DNA from 3 places in the Puia sp. genome. Region 1 is predicted to be linked to each of the others. Evidence: riboswitches for the same ligand, from Rfam matches in the RefSeq annotation. Region 1 holds a riboswitch; each other region holds the start of a gene.

Region 1 (2,201 bases):
CGCCTTTCTTCAGCCTGGCGCGGACATTCCGCACTTCGGGGGTCTGTGGGAACGATCCGATGGTCGTCGTCGGGAAAGCCGGCAGTTTCAACAACTCCCGCTGCCGCAGTTTCCGCTCCGCAAATTCATGGGTACGACGAGCATCCCCGGCCGCGATCGCCGCCACCCGCTGTTTCACCACCACCTTATGGATCAGCGCGCTGGTCCGCCGGCTATTGGTCGCCGCGACATTCTCTCTCCAGGCTTTGTCCGTTGCCGCACCCGGCTCGCCGGACGTCAGTTGTTTCAGCGTGACCACCTCCCGTATCTTTTGATTGGCAAAAGACATCCATTGTTTCATCTCTGGTGTCAGCACCTTCTCGTCCGATTCCAGGTCCAGGTCGCAGGGGCTGTGTAGCAGCGAACAGGAGGGAGCGATCAAGATCCTTTCCCTGCCGATCTTTGCAACAGCCTTGTTGATCAGGTGCACCGACTGCTGGAAATCGTTCTTCCAGATATTCCGTCCGTCGACGACGCCCAGCGAAAGCCGCGTCGCACTGTTGACAAAAGATGCATTAACAAGGATATCATCCAGCTGCGAAGGACAGCGCACCAGGTCCAGATGGAGGATCTGCACCGGCAATTCCAGCACGGTAGACAGGTTGTTACCATAACATTCGAAATAGCTGGCCAGGATGATATGCAGATCGGGGAACTTCGCCTTGATCTCCCGATAGGTCTTTACAAACACCTGCCGCTCGGCCTCCGTAAGGTCCAGCGCCAGGCAGGGTTCATCCAGCTGAACGTAATAGACTCCCGCATCGTCCAGTTTCTTCAGCACCTCCAGATAGACGGGCAGCAGCCGTTTGATCAACTCCAGCCGGTGGAATCCGGGTTCTTTCTCTTTGCCCAACAACAGATAGGAAACAGGTCCCAGCAACACGGGCTTGGCGGGGATGCCGGCTTCTTTCGCCTCCCGCACCTCATTGACGAGTTTATTGCTGAAAAGCGAAAAGGTCTGATTCGCCACGAATTCAGCGACGATATAATGATAATTCGTGTCAAACCATTTCGTCATCTCCATGGCGGTAATGTCGAACCCATCTTTCTGATAGCCCCTCGCCATGGCGAAAAGCAGGTCGACATCCTTCAACTGCTTTTCCTGCATCAGGGTATGATAGCGGGTCGGAATAGCGCCCACCATCAGGCTGGTGTCCAGCACCTGGTCATAAAACGAAAAATCTCCGACAGGGATCAGGTCGATCCCCGCGTCTTTTTGAAGCCGCCAGTTAAACAGGCGGATCTCTTTACCGGTCGTCATCAATTGCTCTGCGGAGAGCTTGCCGGCCCAATACTGTTCGGATGCTTTTTTAAGCTCCCGTCGGCTGCCAATCCTCGGGTAGCCTAGGTTGTGTGTTTGCATGCTGTTGCTTTTTAAATGAATTGATCAATTAAAAGCCCCGGCTATATCCAGCTATGGAATCGTAGAAAAAGGTGAGACAGCAGAATAGGGTCCCCCGGCCGGCATTGCACACGCCACCCAAGCGGATCCATCAACTGACCATTTGCCTCATTCCACGAAAGCATAGTCAATACGGTAAAGGCAGGTCTCCTGGCTAGTAACATTTTTGCCGTCCTTCCCATCCCCGGGGGACAGTGGACTCAGGTAGGCAAAAACCTTGTGTTACTTACAGTTGCGGGACAGCTTGTGATTTACACACAATTCCCTATTAACCCCGGTATTACCCGGGGACCTCCACCGCATGATGAAGAAATATAGAAAGAACTCCATCGCAAATATAGGAAATTCCGCCCGATCAAAAACGGGCCATTCCGGCAGATACTACCGCAGGTTGTTGAAAAACAACCAGGAGTAGCGGTACAACAACTAATAGTTGTCGCTTTTTTGCTGATTTGAGGGATAACTCGAAATATCTTTGTCGTGTCCAAACAAAGCAAAAAAAAGTAACTATGGAATCTTCGATCATCGGCAACAAAATTGCCAAAGCGCGCAAGGGGATAAATATCTCCCAGGCGCAACTGGCTCAGCGGCTATTCATTAGCCCGCAAGCAGTGGGGAAATGGGAACGCGGCGAATCCATCCCCGACCTCCCTACCCTTAACCGCCTGGCAGCGATCCTGGGCGTTGACCTTAATTATTTTTCAGAGAACTTTCCATCGGGAGAAGCCGAAAAAGCCACTGGAAGATCGACCGGGGTCGC
Region 2 (2,201 bases), on a different contig from region 1:
TGATCCAATCCAGCACATAGGTCACGCCTTCGTCGGCCAGCAGATCCACCGTGTCATAGGTCTCGCTCAATCCCATCGGTCCGAGCCAGCCTTTGCAGGCCTTGCCGGTCGCCAGCTGGATCGTCGAGAGAACATCATGGAGATAGTTGCGCTCCTCATCCAGCTTCAACTGGGGCGGTTTGTTCCCGGCAAACATGGAATTATTCCTGCCATGTGCTACCCAAGACCAATTGCGGCGGTTGCCCTCTTCGATGATCCGCGGGTAATACTTACAGACATCCGAGTTGAGCAGCACACTGGGCCGGATACCAAAGCGGTCGAACAACTCCATGATCCGCCATACCCCCACCCGGTTGCCATAGTCCCGCCAGCCTTCATTGAGGGGATCGGGATCCCGTCCCGGCGACTTCTCAAGGATACCGACCGAGGGTTTTCCGGATTCATAGTGCTCGATATTCAGCCCAATATAAACCGCCAGTCGCTTGCCACCCGGCCACTCGATATCGGGCCGGTCGATGATCGGCCAATATTCATAAAAGTGGTCTATTCTCATAAGCGAGTTAAGCAGCAATTTTTGTACCGTGTCGCACCGGCATCCGAAAAAGGCGTACTTTCGCCGCCGATCTTGGTTGACGCTCCTGCGTCATTAAAAGGGAAGACCGGTGCAAATCCGGCGCTATCCCCGTAGCTGTAAATGTCTTTCCGCTCCCGGCGTCGGCCGGCGCGGAAAATCACCCGGCAACACTTCATACCACTGTCCGTGGGCCCACGGATGGGAAGGTAAGCCGGTGAGGACATAAGCCAGAAGACCTGCCAGTGATCGATTAAACAACATTCATGGCTTTCGGGTGAAAAGCGGGATTGATGGCGCTATGTGACGGCCCTGTCTATTTCTATTCCCTTCGCATCATCCCCCTTCGGCCGGACAAAAAAACTGCAATGAGCAAGAAACATTTTTTCTTTTTGACACTGCTGGCAGGCAGCCAGACAGTATTTGCCCAGAATTTTTCGGACACCACCGGCAAACAGCTGGACCAGGTGGTCATAACAGCCACCAAATACCCGGTGAAGCAAGCGCTTACCGGGAAGGTACTCGACATCATCACCCGCGAACAGCTGGAAAAAAGCGGCGGTAAACAACTGACGGAAGTGCTCAATACCCAGGCCGGCGTAGTGGTTGCGGGCGCCCAGAACAACCTGGGTTCGGTCCAAAGCGTCTACATTCAGGGCGCCGGGGCCGGCAAGACCCTGATCCTGATCGATGGCATCCCGGCCTATGACCCGTCGGGGACCAGCACCAACTTCGATCTCAACCTGATCAATACCGATGAGGTGGAACGCATCGAGATCCTGAAAGGCAGCCAGTCCACTCTTTATGGCAGCGATGCAGTGGCAGGTGTCATCAACATCATCACAAAGAAAGGCGATGGCAAGCCCTTCAACGCCTCGGCCAATCTTTCCGCGGGCAGCTTCGGCACGTTTAGGGGGTCGGCCGGCATCGACGGAAGGGTCGGCGGCACGGCCTATAATGTTCAGTATACCCACCTGCGCAGCGATGGGGTCTCCACTGCCTATGACACGACCGGCAAAGGCAACTTCGATCATGACGGGTTCAACGAGAACCTCGTGATGGCCAATATCAGTCAGCGGGTAACCGACCGGTTCGGGCTCCGCGCCAACTTCCAGTATAGCCGTTATTCCACCGATCTCGACGGAGGCTCCTATACCGACGACCGGAAGTACACTTCCTGGAACAAGAACACCCAGGCGGGTATCGGTGGCGACTATGCGCTGGGAGCAGCCATGCTGCATTTCAACTATAACTACAACACCGTCAGCCGCCATTACCTGGATGACTCTTCGATGGCGATCCTGCAGGGCGGGTCTTACAGCACCTCGGATTTCACGGGTCGTTCACACTATGCCGATCTGTACAGCAACATCACCGTCTCCAAACATGTCGATATCCTGGCAGGCGTCGACTACCGCAACCAGCGGATCAACGAGACCGACTTTGGGGTCAGCGAGGATTTTTATAATCCGGGACAGGTCTTCAGTTATAAGGATTCACTCAGCAGTGACAGCTCGCGGGTCCGCCAGTTTGCCGCCTATGCTTCGGTGCTGTTGAAGAATCTTGGCGGGTTCAACCTCGATCTCGGCGGCCGGTACAACAGCTTTAACCGGTACGGGAAGGTCTTCAC
Region 3 (2,201 bases), on a different contig from region 1:
GGATATGAAAGACCTCCCGCAAAGGGATGCGCACCGCGCCTGCCGAAAGATCCAGCAGGAGGGCCAGCAGCAACAAGAGAAAGAGGCCGACAAAACGTCCTTTCAGCGCGATACTCATTTCAGCTGTTTATAGTAGTACAACGTATCCTGCGGCAGGGCATCGGGGTGCAGGATACGGATGAGATCGGCCAGCACCCGCTGGGGATTCGCCGCACCCGACTCCCAATAATCATTGGACCCGATATCATTTACCCGCCGGTTGAAATTATAGACGGCGCCGGTCTTAAAGGAATGGAAGTCCGCAAACCGGCTATCTTTCTCCGCGATCTCTTTGCGGCTGTCCACATAACCGACGTTGAACCAGAAATCGGCCTTCAGGGCGATGGGAATGACGGCTTCCACATTCAGGGCGAGGCTGCCGATCCCTTTGGTGGCCGACCAGCTATAGTCGGCGCCGGCATCCCGGAGGAATTGCGCCATATAGCTTTCGCCCGCCGGCGTATACCAAACGCCTTTCCAGGGCATCGCGATAATGACCGAGGGTTTTTTCTTTGCGGCGCTGCCGATCGCGGCCAACGCAAGATAAGTCCTTTCCACGCTGTCAAACTTTTTCCCGATCTCTGCTTCCCTGTCGATCAGCGCAGCGAACAGCTTTGCCCATTCGGCGCGGCCAAGCGGTGTCGTTTCCAGCCACTCAGCGTCGGGTAGGACAGGGATGCCGGCATCGGTCAAGGTCTTATACTGGCCATAGGCGGCATCGGGATTGGTCGAGGTGATGACCACCCCCGGATGCATGGCAATCACCAGTTCGTTATTGGTATTCCCGTCGATGCCTACCTGTTTGATCCTGCCCGTGCGGATGTGTTCGCGGACGATGGGGGCATTGACATATTGAAAGTTGCCGAGTCCCGTGATCCTGTCGGCTGCGCCGGCGAAATCCGCCAACCCGATATGGATCGAAGAAAGCACGGTCATCGACCGGACAGGAGTGTGGATCACCGGGATCCCCGGGCGACCGGCGGGCGGGGTCTGGCCTTCGTCCACCAGCAGGTAGCGCAGGGTATCGATCCGGCCCGCGGCCCGGTTCAGGATGCTGACTTCGCGGTAGCCATTGCGGTTGTCGATCCGGAAGCCATGTGCATATTTCAACACGGTATGACCGGCGGCGGGCCGGTCGATATTGGTGGAATTCGAATCCGTGGCGTGGCCGGCCGGTTGCTGTGACTGGCCACAGCCGAAGGCAAACAGGGTTACCAATAGGGAAAAACGAAGGAGGCCGGGGCTTCCGGGGTTTCTGGACATAGCGTCTTTTGCTTTTTTGAGGTGTCCAGCCTGCCTTTTACCCGAAAGCCGGCTGATGGATGATCCTGGCAGGTCTTCTGGCTTGTGCCGGGCCCGTATACCTTCCCATTCCGGTTTGGCGGAATAGTGGTTAGAAGTTGGACGGGACCCCAGACTGGCACTTACAGCTACGGGTATAGCGCCGGTTTCTCACCGGTCTTCCCTTTCAAGCCGCCAACGGCGGCACCAGGATCGTGGTAAAACTAATGCATTCTGCGCGAAAAATGGCGGCGGTCCGTCAAAAACGGACACGGAAACGCCGCCGGCGGCCCGTGTTGGTTCTCAGCTATTGATCTGCTGCTACCTATCTGACTGTTTTACGGCCCGCGAAGCGGGCCGTATTTTTTTGTAGCTTGCGGGCCAGCTTTGATCGAATAACATGAGTATCCGAAAAATTTTGTTGACGTCGCTTGGTGAAAAAAGATACCTGTCCCTTTTGTCCAACAGCTTCCAGCTTTTATATCCCACGGGAATGCTGGGCAAGGACTACCAGGATATCTACTTTCTTAAAAAATTCATCCGGAGCGGGGATTGGTGTATCGATATCGGCGCCCATCTGGGCTATTTTACGATGGAGCTCAGCCGGCTTGTCAAACCCGGGGGGAAGGTGTTTGCCGTGGAGCCGATGAGCAAGTTCAACAGCGTGCTGGGCAAGCTGCTGGCCTCACACAAGGCGCAGAATGTCACCTTATATCCTGTTGCCCTGGGCGGAGACGGTGAATTCGTCGAAATGGGTATCCCCGAGGTGGGTCAGAAAAAGCGTTTTGCTTATGCCCGGGTGATGGAATCCAGCCCGCAGCTGCAATATGTCGAATCGGAGAAAGTAAAGAACTGGCAGGGAGACCAGCTGTTCAAAGACA

Evidence for each region. A riboswitch is a leader RNA that binds a small molecule or an ion and turns the genes downstream of it on or off. The one in region 1 is predicted to bind cobalamin.
Region 2: it holds a riboswitch for cobalamin, as region 1 does, so the genes downstream of both, VGM48_RS12790 (TonB-dependent receptor plug domain-containing protein) here and metE (5-methyltetrahydropteroyltriglutamate--homocysteine S-methyltransferase) in region 1, are expected to answer to the same signal.
Region 3: it holds a riboswitch for cobalamin, as region 1 does, so the genes downstream of both, VGM48_RS12810 (ABC transporter substrate-binding protein) here and metE (5-methyltetrahydropteroyltriglutamate--homocysteine S-methyltransferase) in region 1, are expected to answer to the same signal.

Annotation. Positions count from the first base shown of each region.
Region 1 covers NZ_DASYCH010000138.1:4,293-6,493, forward strand. Annotated here, with positions in the region: gene metE (5-methyltetrahydropteroyltriglutamate--homocysteine S-methyltransferase) at 1-1,402, opposite strand, end outside; cobalamin riboswitch at 1,565-1,752, opposite strand; gene VGM48_RS24725 (pentapeptide repeat-containing protein) at 1,951-2,201, shown strand, end outside.
Region 2 covers NZ_DASYCH010000062.1:141,833-144,033, reverse strand. Annotated here, with positions in the region: gene VGM48_RS12795 (polysaccharide deacetylase family protein) at 1-553, opposite strand, end outside; cobalamin riboswitch at 610-832, shown strand; gene VGM48_RS12790 (TonB-dependent receptor plug domain-containing protein) at 940-2,201, shown strand, end outside.
Region 3 covers NZ_DASYCH010000062.1:146,392-148,592, forward strand. Annotated here, with positions in the region: gene VGM48_RS12805 (iron ABC transporter permease) at 1-118, opposite strand, end outside; gene VGM48_RS12810 (ABC transporter substrate-binding protein) at 115-1,302, opposite strand; cobalamin riboswitch at 1,353-1,547, opposite strand; gene VGM48_RS12815 (FkbM family methyltransferase) at 1,721-2,201, shown strand, end outside.